4 regions of the Catenovulum sp. SX2 genome follow, and region 1 is predicted to be linked to each of the others. Evidence: predicted binding sites of a transcription regulator. Region 1 holds the regulator's gene; each other region holds the start of a gene.
The links. The regulator LexA, encoded in region 1, represses DNA repair genes until DNA is damaged. The targets are predictions, from matches to a motif close to TACTGTATNNNNATACAGTA.
Positions count from the first base shown of each region.

Region 2: a site for LexA is predicted at 1,961-1,980, ahead of uvrD (DNA helicase II). Genes of this name have one in related genera too.
Region 3: a site for LexA is predicted at 1,203-1,222, ahead of ACMZOO_RS10695 (YebG family protein). Genes of this name have one in related genera too.
Region 4: a site for LexA is predicted at 1,288-1,307, ahead of recG (ATP-dependent DNA helicase RecG). Genes of this name have one in related genera too.

Region 1 covers NZ_CP182493.1:1,662,837-1,666,055, reverse strand. Annotated here, with positions in the region: gene plsB (glycerol-3-phosphate 1-O-acyltransferase PlsB) at 1-809, opposite strand, end outside; gene lexA (transcriptional repressor LexA) at 973-1,596, shown strand; gene coxB (cytochrome c oxidase subunit II) at 1,967-3,091, shown strand; gene ctaD (cytochrome c oxidase subunit I) at 3,105-3,219, shown strand, end outside.
Region 2 covers NZ_CP182493.1:1,781,535-1,784,753, forward strand. Annotated here, with positions in the region: gene uvrD (DNA helicase II) at 1-1,922, opposite strand, end outside; gene ACMZOO_RS07480 (FAD-dependent oxidoreductase) at 2,850-3,219, opposite strand, start outside.
Region 3 covers NZ_CP182493.1:2,538,732-2,541,950, forward strand. Annotated here, with positions in the region: gene ACMZOO_RS10690 (DUF6351 family protein) at 1-594, opposite strand, end outside; gene ACMZOO_RS10695 (YebG family protein) at 877-1,191, opposite strand; gene panP (pyridoxal-dependent aspartate 1-decarboxylase PanP) at 1,360-3,027, shown strand; gene rnr (ribonuclease R) at 3,029-3,219, shown strand, end outside.
Region 4 covers NZ_CP182493.1:1,797,459-1,800,677, forward strand. Annotated here, with positions in the region: gene ACMZOO_RS07530 (ATP-binding protein) at 1-1,181, opposite strand, end outside; gene recG (ATP-dependent DNA helicase RecG) at 1,319-3,219, shown strand, end outside.

The DNA.
Region 1 (3,219 bases):
AGCAGTCTAATGTGGCTTTCACGATAATCGGCAGACATTTCGTCCAAATAGGATTTTGCTGTTTGACGGGCTTTTTCGATTGGAATATTTTTACTTTTCGCTTCGTCTTCAATCGCTTTTTTTATAACAGGGGACGCTAATAACGAGGTAATTAAATTATCGCGTTGCCATAAACGCGGCCCTGCCATAGCAAGACGTTGGCGCTGGAAGTGAAAACGCGCAACACGTAACAATTTGTGGCTGATTTCATCATCTGAACCATAGTTTTCAACAACATGACGAATGGATAGCGGTTCATTAATTGAAATGAAGTTATCTCGGCCGGAAAACAACACTATAAAGAACTTTTTCAACCAGCTAGGTTTTCTTTGGTCGTTGAACAAGGTTTTTATGTTATTGGTTTCAACACCCGGTGAGCGCCCCCAAGCGACAAAACAAGGCACAAGTTTGGCGTCTAAATCTGTGTTGACTGTATGTAAATCCAATACGGTTTGTATTTGTGCTTTCGCGTCGGTTTCACCAGACGATTTTTGTAACACAGGTTGTAATTTATCTAAACACACGTAGCGGCGAAACAGCTGCTCACCAATTTTTACCGGCTTAAATGGGCTAGGTAAACCTGCTTTACTACAGGCTCGTTTTAACACCAATAAATCGGTTATCGAATCGTGTTTTAATACATAAAATATTGGCTGTGTACCACAGTCTTGTGTGAGCTTATCAAACTGGCCTAATACCAATTTTGACTTTGTTAACAAGCGTGTGGGGTATTCAATTAAATAGCTGAATAGCTTTTTGTAGTCAGTCATCTAATAACAAGTAGAAAAAAATTTGCCGTTATTGTAGCACGGCAACTTATTATTTGGTTAGCTTCGGATTTTGCAAATGTTGGATTAAATTCAGCTTGAGCTTGTGTTTTTATCTAGCCTGTATATACTAACAGTACTTTGTACTGTATGGATAAACATTGTTATGCGCCCACTCACGCCAAGACAAAGCGAAATATTACAGCTGATAAAAGACAATATTCAAGAAACTGGCATGCCACCAACGCGTGCTGAAATAGCGAAAATTTTAGGTTTTAAATCACCCAATGCTGCGGAAGAACACTTAAAAGCGTTAGCGAAAAAAGGTGTGATTGAGATTATGGCCGGTACCTCACGTGGTATTCGCTTAGTTGCCCAAGATGGTGACTTAGTTGAAGAGGAAGGTTTACCGCTAATTGGCCGTGTAGCGGCTGGTAACCCAATATTAGCAACTGAACACGTTGAACAACACTATAAAGTTGACCCTGCATTGTTTCGACCAAATGCAGATTTTTTACTGCGTGTACACGGCGACAGTATGATAGATGTTGGTATTTTAGATGGTGACCTATTGGCTGTACATAAAACTCAAACTGCACAAAATGGTCAAGTTGTGGTAGCTCGGGTCGAAGATGACGTAACTGTTAAACGTTATCAACAAAAAGGCCATAAAGTTATTCTAATTGCCGAAAATGCTGATTTTGCACCAATAGAAGTTGATTTAACCACTACACCTTTTGCAATTGAAGGTTTAGCTGTTGGTGTTGTTAGAAGTACAGGTGGCTTCTAAGTTTTATTTTTCCTTTTTCTCCTTTGTGTAATAAAGAAGAGTGTTAAGTGGTTATTTACCTTGCACTCGCCTTTATTGCTATGATCTTGCCGCTTGCTGTTTTTTCCTTTCAACTAATATCTAATAAATTCCCTCGCTTAATTGTTAAAAAATAAAAATATTTTTGTTTGTTATTGGATCTAATGCAAATCATTGTCTATTTTTTATTCATAACCTATGCAAACGCATGTTTGTATACGCAGTAATAAAATAAAACTAATGTTGTATTAATTGATGTGGGAATCGTTGCGCTAACAATCTAACTTCTACACGCCAATTGATCAGCAAAAAACAAGGAGTTTTAGCTGTGGTCAAAAGAGTTGTTGCATTTATCTTCGCTGTTATAGCGTCTAGCTTATCTTTTGTATGTTTAGCTTCAAACGAGCGGAGTGATCTAAACTTGCCGGTTGGGGTAACAGACATAAGCCAAAAAGTTTATGACTTACATATGACGATATTTTATATCTGTATCGCCATTGGGGTTGTGGTTTTTGGTGCAATGCTGTGGGCTATGGTATTTCACCGTAAATCAAGAGGGGTGAAAGCGGCCAATTTTCATGAAAGCCTAAAAGTGGAAGTGGCATGGACTATAGTACCCTTTTTCATTTTGATTGGTATGGCAATCCCAGCTACAAAAACCTTGTTTGAAATGGAAGACGCTTCCGAGTCTGACATTAGCATTGTCGTGACAGGCTCACAGTGGAAATGGCATTACAAATACCTAGATGATGACATTGAGTTTTATAGTTTGATGTCGACCCCAATGGAACAAATCCAGAATAAATGGGTAAAAGGTGATACCTATTTACTTGAGGTGGATAAACCTTTAGTCATTCCAACCAACCGCAAAGTCCGTTTTTTAATGACTTCAGATGATGTAATTCATAGCTGGTGGGTGCCTGATTTTGCTGTGAAAAAAGATGCAAACCCTGGTTTTATTAATGAAGCTTGGACTCGCGTAAACGAGCCCGGCATTTACCGAGGTCAATGTGCTGAATTATGCGGTAAAGATCATGGTTTTATGCCTGTAGTGGTCAAAGCTTTGCCACCAGAAGAGTTTGATGAGTGGATGGCTCAGCAAAAAGCGCTTAAAGCTGCTGCTGCCGCAGAAGAAGCTAGATTATTGGCAATGAACATGAGCTTTGAAGAGTTGATGAAAGAAGGTGAAGCGGCATACATGGGTTATTGTGCGGCTTGTCATCAAGCCAATGGCGCTGGGTTACCTGGGGTATTTCCATCATTAATTAACAGCCCAATAACCTTGGGTGATGTAAACGGCCATATTGATATAGTGGTTAATGGTAAAAAAGGTACGGCCATGCAAGCTTTTGCTAAACAGATGAGTTTAAAACAAATAGCGGCAGTTGTTACCTACGAGCGCAACGCTTGGGGTATGAACTCCGGCGATTTAGTCCAACCAAAAGATGTTCATCAATTTATAAATCAGGGCGAATAAGGGAGATTAATGTATGAATTCAGTGACTAGCACTCAAGACACTGCTGCGCACGAATCTGACCACGGACATGATTCGCACCATGCACACCACGGTCCTGCTAAAGGGATAAAACGCTGGTTGTATACAA
Region 2 (3,219 bases), 120 kb from region 1:
TCACTGACACAATCTGCCGGTATTTCCCGAATAAAACGGCTTGGTGCATGATATTGGTCTTTACCATATATTCGGCGCGATTCTGCATAAGTTAAATATAGCTGCTGTTTTGCCCTTGTCATGCCGACATAACATAATCTTCGTTCTTCTTCCATGCGGCCTGATTCTTCTGTGGTTTGTAAACTTGGAAACATGCCTTCTTCCACGCCACCAATAAACACCAGTGGAAACTCCAACCCCTTAGCACTGTGCAAGGTCATCATTTGCACTGCATCTTGATTACGCTCAGCTTGGTTTTCGCCTGATTCTAGCGCTGCGTGCGATAAAAACGCGCTTAAATCTGATAACTCAGGCTCGGTATTTTCAAACTGGCGGCAAGCCGTAACTAACTCCTCTAAGTTTTCGATACGTGCTTGCGCTTTTTCGCCTTTTTCTGATTGATACATAAAATGTAAACCAGAAGATTTAATCACTACATCACACTGACGATACAAAACTAAGTCTTCAATTTCATGCTCTAGTTCATTTATTTTATTCACAAAACTACTAACTGAATTGGCCGCGCGACCTGTCAGTAACTTTGCCGACACCAAATTTTCAGACGCTTGCCACATAGTTTGTTGGTGTTCACGCGCATATTGACGAATTTGTTGTAGAGATTTTTCACCTATACCACGCGTTGGTGTGTTGATAATACGCTCAAACGCTGCATCATCTTGGCGATTGTTTAACAAACGCATATATGCCAACGCATCTTTAATTTCTTGGCGCTCGAAGAAACGTAAACCGCCATAAATTCGGTACGGTATATTTTCAACAATCAACGCTTCTTCTAACACTCGCGATTGCGCATTACTACGGTATAAAATGGCACTGTCTTTTAACGCATTGCCTTGCTCTAACCACTCTTTGATACGGCCAACAATAAAACGAGCTTCATCGAGTTCGTTAAAAGCAGAATAAAGTTTGATTGCTTCGCCATCACCTGCTTGAGTCCACAAGTTTTTGCCTAAACGACCAGAATTGTGGGCAATAACCGCATTGGCGGCTTTCAAAATTGTCCCGCTGGAACGATAGTTTTGTTCTAGGCGGATCATATGTGCATCGGGAAAATCGTCTAAAAAGCGTTGGATGTTTTCAACTTTAGCACCACGCCAACCGTAGATAGATTGGTCATCATCACCGACTATACTGATAAAGTTGTCGGCGTCGGCCAATAAACGTAACCAGGCATATTGAATGCTGTTGGTATCTTGAAATTCGTCAACTAAAACGTGTTTAAATCTTTGTTGATAGTGACGCAATAAATGCGGATGTTTTAGCCATAATTCGTGTGCACGTAGTAATAGCTCAGCAAAATCGACTAGGCCAGATCGGTCACAGGTTTCTTGATAAGCTTGGTAAATGCGTTTCCAGACTTCGTCTTGTTGGTTGCCCCAAGTTTCTATGTGGTGTGGACGCAAACCTTCGTCTTTTTGCCCATTGATGTACCACATGGCTTGTTTTGGTGGCCATTTTTTTTCGTCTAAATCGAGTGCACGTACTACGCGTTTTATCAGGCGCAATTGGTCGTCGGCATCGAGTATTTGAAAACCTTCTGGCAAACCAGCATCGGCATAATGCAATCGCAACATACGGTGAGCTAATCCATGAAATGTGCCTATCCACATGCTTTGCACTGAGGTTTGCAATAAATCTTCTACCCTGTGGCGCATTTCTGCCGCCGCTTTGTTGGTAAAAGTTACCGCTAAAATTGAATGGGGGGAGATGTTTTCTGCTTGTATCAACCAAGCGATACGTTGCACCAGCACACGTGTTTTACCACTACCAGCACCTGCAAGTAACAGCATTGATTGTTGTGGCGCGGCAACTGCCTCGCGCTGTTTGTCATTTAACCCATCAATTAAACCATGAATATCCATGCATTCGACCTTCGCATTTTTTATAACTGCGCGCAGTATACTGGATAAACGGACAGTTCCCAAGTTTGGATTCGTTGGCGCTGGTAGCATGGTGCACTATATTCAAGCGAGCAAATGGGGAGTTACTCACAAAAACGCTTCAAGCACATCCTTGTGTCGCTCGCATAAGATATCCCTATCTTATGAAGTTTTGTTCGCAACCCACCCATTCACTAGCTTTAACATCGAAGTCGCTCGGCGTTCAAACCTTGTCTGGTGACGTCGAATATTTTGCGAAAAATGGAGAACTGAACTTTTTGAAAAGCATCCTTCAAATTAGATTTAATACCACCAAACGGCGACACATCCACCAGCAACTCACCTGCCCAATCAAAAGCCAATTCGAATGGGCTTGAATACACCAAACAAGCAGCGGCAACCCCAACAGCACCACCGATGTCAGACTAAAGCCTGTTTGAATGCTGGTTTTCAAAAACTTCTTTATCAGGGATGATAAAGCAGAGCGCCCATGGATGGGTTTACCGCGTTTTTTGAAAATCATGCTTGAAACGGGCTTTTTTACCACAAATCTAGCAGCGATAAATCCGACAGCAACTCATAAGCACGGTCGAAAGCCGATTCGAATGCTAATTTTATAAAACTTCAATAGATAGGGATATCTTTTGGGAGCGGCCATGAATTGGCGAACAGCGTTTTTATAAATTTATGCTTCGAGTGGGCTTGATTACCACAGACGACCGAGCTGCGATAAATGCACCAGCAACTCACAAGTTCAATCAAAAGCTGATTCGAATGCTAATTTTATAAAACTTCAAAAGATAGGGATATCTTTTGGGAGCGGCCATGGACTGGCGAACAGCGTTTTTATAAAATTATGCTTCGAATGGGCTTGAATGCCACCAAATGTGCAGCGATTAACACCCAAACTCAAATAACATTCGCTATTTTCGCTGCTTGATAAATCGCTCTTTCGGCATCTAACTCCGCCGCTTTGGCCGCACCACCAATAAAATGTACTTTCTGTTTTAACTGCACAATCCATGACGGAATAACCGACTCCTGGCCGCTACAAATCACAATATTATTCACCTCAAGCAACCTAGTTTGCCCATCATGTTCGATGACTAAACCTTGCTGATTAATTTCTTGATAACTAACACCCGACAACATATGCACCTTATGCTGCTGCAAATGCGCTTTATGGATCCACCCTGTGGTTTTCGCTAAGTTTTTACCAATAGCTTCAGCTTTGCGCTGCAATAAATAAATATCTGAATTTGCACTAACATGAGGTTTC
Region 3 (3,219 bases), 880 kb from region 1:
GCCAGCCCCTCCGGCAAACTGGTAAACTAACTTATTGTTCCACAAAGACTTAGACTTCCTGTCATCGATTTCGTCTACTGTGATCGGCATCGCGATTAAATAGACATATCTATGGATCACACCATATTCAACTCGTACTAAAGTCTGATGTGCTCCAATTGGTTGTTGTTGGTACTGGCTAATTTTTTCGCCATCTATAACATAATATTTCAACCCTGAAGGTATTTGGCAATCTTTACTGAAACCTACAATGTTATCTCTGTTATTACGGTCACTGTGTTCTTTATAAATTGGTGTGCCCCAGCCATGTTGATTGTCGACTAATGGTTGGCCTAAACCTGATTTTTCAGTCATGCAAACAAAAGGATATTGTAAATCGCCAGAATAAAGTGGTTTGAGTGGGCCAACTTCACCTAGTTGTATAGGGTAGTTAAAGGTATCCAATGGCCTTGGTGTGTGGCGTATATGTTTGTCTGGAATTAACAGCGGCGCTGTTTCCACAGGTGGCAGTGCGGTAATCATTTGTGGATTGGTTTGTTCATTGGAAATAAACGCGGTGGTAAAACCAATAATTGCGCAAATGGCTATAAGCATCCCTGTCAGCCGTTTTACTCTTATCATCACAGAGACCTCACAGCTTTAGAATTGACCTATGCTCAGGCTTAATTCTGGGGTTATGTTAATAAATGGTTAACGGGTGTTTTAGTTAAGTGTAGAAGTGCGAATAAATTTTGTACAGAAAACCTACAATATTTAATTAGCCTTAGCTGAGGTCAATTGCCTTAGGGAGATAAGGTGAAGTTAGGTAATAAAAAAGCACAGCTAAGTATCAGCGTACTTAGCTGTCGATGGAAAGTTAGAGTATTTGGCTACTGCTTAACTAACTTTGTTTAATTTAGTTACTTTATTTGCGTCTGAAGAAGCTTCTGCATCAGTTGTTGGTTCAGCAAAATCTAATTTGGTTAATTCAGATGCTTTACCTTTAAATGCTTTGGCGAATAAGTCTTTGTTGCGTGCAACCAAGCGACCAATATCGTCAAGTTTGTCACTTTCTATTCCAGGCACATTTTCTTCAATTGCGTTGGCAATCGCCTCGGCTAATTCCAACATTTGGTCATGTGCGTCTGCATCTTTTTTATTGGTAAACATTTTTCCATCCCGATCACATTGCCATAGTGCTTTGACAGCCATTTATTTTCTCCAACTGTTTATTTATACAGTTAATTTAATGCATAATGGTGCTTGTGTACAGTTTTTATTCATCTAACAGGCGATTTTTTATGCTAATAGTGAAAATAATTACTCAGATACGAGACAAGTTATCTAAACTTAATTAAAGTTGGCAGATTCGTGACAGTGATGCAGTTGCAAACACAGGTGAAAGAACAAAATAATAAGGTAGCAAAAGCCGATATAGAGTCGCTTCATCGTATATTTACGGTGCCAGAAGCACCTGACTCAACCTTAGGTAAAATAGACAGCGAGATCTCGCAAAACCTTGCTGGATTTCTCAAAGAACACGTTGTGGCTAAAGCAATTTCGCTTGGCGATATTGAACGTGATTTTTTTGATCCTTGCATTCCTGACCAGCCAACATTTGTTTCTGAGCATACCAAGTTTTTATTAGAAAAATTGGTTGCGCAGTCGGTGCACACAGCCGCACCAAGTTTTATTGGCCATATGACATCGGCTTTACCTTATTTTATGTTGCCGCTGTCAAAAATCATGATTGCGCTGAATCAAAACTTGGTCAAAATTGAAACTTCCAAAGCTTTTACCCCGTTAGAGCGGCAAGTTTTGGGCATGATGCATAAATTGATTTATCACAATAATCCAGCTTTTTACGCTGATTATATGCATTCTGAATCAGATTCATTAGGTGCATTTTGCTCAGGGGGCACAATTGCCAACATCAGTGCTTTGTGGGTTGCACGCAATCAGTTATTAAAAGCCGATGGTCAGTTTCCTGGTGTGGCTAAAGCAGGCATTTTTAAAGCTATGCTGCATTATGGATACCAAGGCATGGCGGTTTTGGTGTCGCGTCGTGGCCATTATTCATTAGCTAAAGCTGCGGATGTATTAGGTTTAGGCCGAGATGATTTAATCGCGATAGATGTGGATGACAAGCATAGAGTTGATGTAGCAAAAATGCGTGAAAAAGCTTATCAACTCAAACAGCAAAAAATTGCAGTATTAGCCATTGTTGGTGTTGCTGGCACAACCGAAACCGGCACCATAGATCCACTCGATGAATTAGCTGATTTAGCAGCAGAGTTAAACTGTCACTTCCATGTTGATGCGGCTTGGGGTGGGGCAACTTTATTCTCAGAACAACACAAACATCTATTAACTGGCATTGAACGAGCAGATAGCGTGACTATAGATGCGCATAAACAAATGTATGTGCCTATGGGCGCGGGTATGGTGTTGTTTAAGTCGCCGAAACTTGCCAGTGAAATTGAGCATCATGCAGAATATGTGTTACGTAAAGGCTCTAAAGATTTAGGTTCGCACACGCTTGAAGGCTCACGCCCAGGAATGGCTATGCTGGTTTATTCGGCGCTGAATATATTGGGGCGACAAGGCTACCAATTGTTGATTGATCAAAGCTTACAAAAAGCGCAATATTTCGCCGGTATCATTCAACAACATAAAGATTTCGAGCTAGTCACACAGCCTGAGTTATGCATATTAACCTATAGATATGTGCCAGCTGCCGTAAAATCCTTATTGGGTTCTGCAGATCAAGCACTAACACAAACTATCAATGAGTATTTGGACGACTTAACTCGTTTTGTACAAAAACGTCAGCGTGAGGCGGGCAAATCTTTTGTTAGTCGAACACGGATTAATGTCGCAAAATACCATGGTCAGGTGGTGACGGTTTTTCGAGTGGTGTTGGCTAATCCACTGACAACAGAGCTTATATTGCGAGATATTTTAGCTGAACAACAAGTATTGGCATTAGAAAGCGAAATCGCCTTGCCTAAACTCAATCAATTAACCCAGAGGTTAACAACCAATTAGAATGAATTCATCTTCAACCCAACTCAATTATCATCCACTATTGGCGGAAAAAGTTTGCCAATTTGTCAGCGAGCAATCTCAGCCTATTTCTTATGTTGAATTGTGCAATCAATTTAATATCAACGACAAAGATGCTCAGCACGAACTAACCGCATGTTTAAAAGCTTTAGAAGCTGAAGGACGGGTGATTAT
Region 4 (3,219 bases), 130 kb from region 1:
ACCCCAGCAAAGTGCCGCTCACCATCTAAATACACTTCGTTGATCACTAACTCTATTGGGAATTTATCACCATTCGATTTCACTGCAATTAAATCACGGCTTTTCCCCACCACAGAAGAGCCGCCAACTGACTTATAATCCTGCATATATTGGTGGTGATTTGCCGCAAATCCAGCATCCATTAAAATGGTAATGTTCTTCCCTTCTACTTGCTCAGCTGAATAATAAAACATACGTTCAGCACTGCTTGAAAAGAACTTAATTTGCCCTTTGCCATCACATAAAACAATTGCGTCAGTTAAGCAGGCAAAAACGGCTAGACGTTGCGACTCACTGGTGCTCAGCTGTTGTTGTGCATCAGATAGAGCAACAAGAGTTTCATCAACTTCACTAGTTAATTTTTCTTTTGTGCGTTTAATTTGCTCAAAAATGTATTGCTCATTTTCCAATGCAAACCACAAAGCCACGCCATAGGCAAGCAAACGCAATAAATGCCAGCCCCACCAAGAAACATCCCACAACACAGATTGTTGAAACATCACAGCTGCAAAACCAAACATACTTGCATGCAATACAAATAAGAGATCATCTGTTTTGCGCAACTGCTTATAGACAAAAATTAATCGCAGCGCCGCCAGTAATAAACCCGCGCCACCTACTTTATTGAGCATCACAGCAGTAAAGGTGAAGCCCTGTTCATCCGCCATAACCGGAATAAGCTCAGCAAAAAGTAGCGAACAAACAATAAATATCAGGGTAAAAATAGCGGTCAAGACAATTATTCGGCTTGTCAGCTTCTGTTGTAGGCGCATTGGCAAGCATACGCACGCGAATAAAATTCCACCAACAAAAGTCGCACAAGAGTGCAGCCAAACAAATAATTTGCCAGGTTCAACCAAAGCATGGGCAATATCCAACAACCCCATAGCACACAAAGCACTAGCAATGACTATATTAAAACTAGTCCCTCGGCCATTTTTAGCTAAATTCAGTAATAAATAACAAACGAATAACGCTATTACACCACCAAAAACTTCAACCGCACTATGGAAGGGTATCTGTTGCCAGCGTAAATCGGCTAATACAGTTTTGGCCAAAACGAGTGTAGATATATGTACTATCACACTAGCAACAATAGCAATGCTAATGGCGCGAATTTTAGAAAATTTAATAGGTTCCATCCGAAAGTCTATATTGACAGCAATCTAACTAAAATATAGCTGAGATAGAGAAAAATTTGCCGAATAAATAACAAAACTTGCAATTAATCAAACGCCCAGCTTAATATACTGTTAATTTCACCAGTATATTGCTTCACATGTCGTTATCGCGCTTAGCTTCACAATCTGTCACTACACTTACTGGCGTTGGTGCCAAAGTTGCGCAAAAGTTGGCGCAAATACATATTCAGTCAGTTGAAGATCTACTTTTTCACTTTCCGTTGCGCTACCAAGACAGAACTCGTATTTATGCAATTAACGACCTATTACCTGAAATAACTGCCACTGTAATTGGCGAAGTTACTGCAAGCCAAATTGTATTTGGGCGTAAACGCATGCTGATATGCAAAATTAGCGATGGACAACAAAGTTTAACCTTACGCTTTTTTAATTTTTCCGCGGCGCAAAAAAATCAGTTTGCGATAGGTAAACACGTCAAAGCTTTTGGCGAAGTAAAACGTGGTAAACAAGGTTACGAAATCATCCACCCAGAATACAAAGTGGGAGACTTTGATAGTTTGCAACATGTTGAAGAAGCGTTTACGCCAATCTACCCAACAACTGAAGGTTTAAAACAAAACACGCTACGTAATTTAACCGACCAAGCGCTCGCTAGATTAAAAACAGCAGAAATCGCCGAACTTATCCCAATAGCGGATGTAGCAACACAATATACGTTAACCCAAGCAATTCAGATGTTACATAGGCCTACGCCAGATGTATCACTTGCAGAACTAGAAGCGGGTACACACCCAGCGCAACAACGTTTAGCTTTTGAAGAATTGGTCGCGCATAATCTCAGTATGCAAAAACTGCGGCAGCAAACTCAGCAACATCCATCTGTCGCCATAACACCAGCACAAAAGTTATTAAGCGACTTTATTAATACTTTGCCATTTCAGCCAACATCAGCCCAGAGTCGTGTGGTCGCTGAAATTCAACAAGATATGCAGCAGCCCCACCCTATGTTGCGTTTAGTGCAAGGAGACGTTGGTTCAGGCAAAACCTTAGTTGCGGCGCTAGCCGCGTTATCGGCACTGCAACAAGGTTACCAAGTTGCATTAATGGCACCAACCGAGATCCTCGCTGAACAACACGCAATTAATTTCGCCAACTGGTTAACGCCGCTCGGCTTTAAAGTTGATTGGTTAGCCGGCAAACTCACAGCCAAACAAAAACGCGAAGCTCAAGCTAGAATTGCCAGCGGCGAAAGCCAAATGGTCGTCGGAACTCACGCGTTATTTCAGCAAGATGTCGAATTTGCCAAGTTAGCTTTGGTCGTTATAGATGAACAACATAGATTTGGTGTCCATCAGCGCATGAGTTTACGCGACAAAGGGATTAACAGTGGCTTGTACCCACACCAGTTAATCATGACAGCGACGCCAATACCAAGAACACTTGCAATGACAGCTTATGCCGACTTAACCACCTCGGTTATTGATGAACTGCCACCTGGGCGCACACCTGTCACCACTGTGGTATTGCCCGACAGCCGCCGCGAAGAAGTGATCAAACGAGTATATCAAGCGTGCAAACAAGAAAAACGCCAAGCTTATTGGGTATGTACGCTAATTGAAGAATCAGAAGTTTTACAATGCCAAGCAGCAGAAGATACAGCAGAACAATTGCAACAAGCTTTACCTGATTTAAGCATAGGTTTAGTCCATGGGCGGATGAAAGCGGGTGAAAAACAGCAAGTAATGCAAGGATTTAAACAAGGTGAAACAGATTTATTAGTTGCCACAACAGTCATTGAGGTTGGTGTCGATGTACCCAACGCCAGTTTGATGATAATTGAAAATCCTGAACGTTTAGGTTTAGCTCAATTACACCAATTGCGAGGTCGAGTTGGCCGTGGCGCAGTGGCTAGCCATTGTTTATTAATGTACAAATCACCATTATCACAAACAGGGCAAAAACGCCTTGCTGTGATGCGTGAAAGCACTGACGGTTTTTATATTGCGCAAAAAGATTTAGAAATACGTGGGCCGGGGGA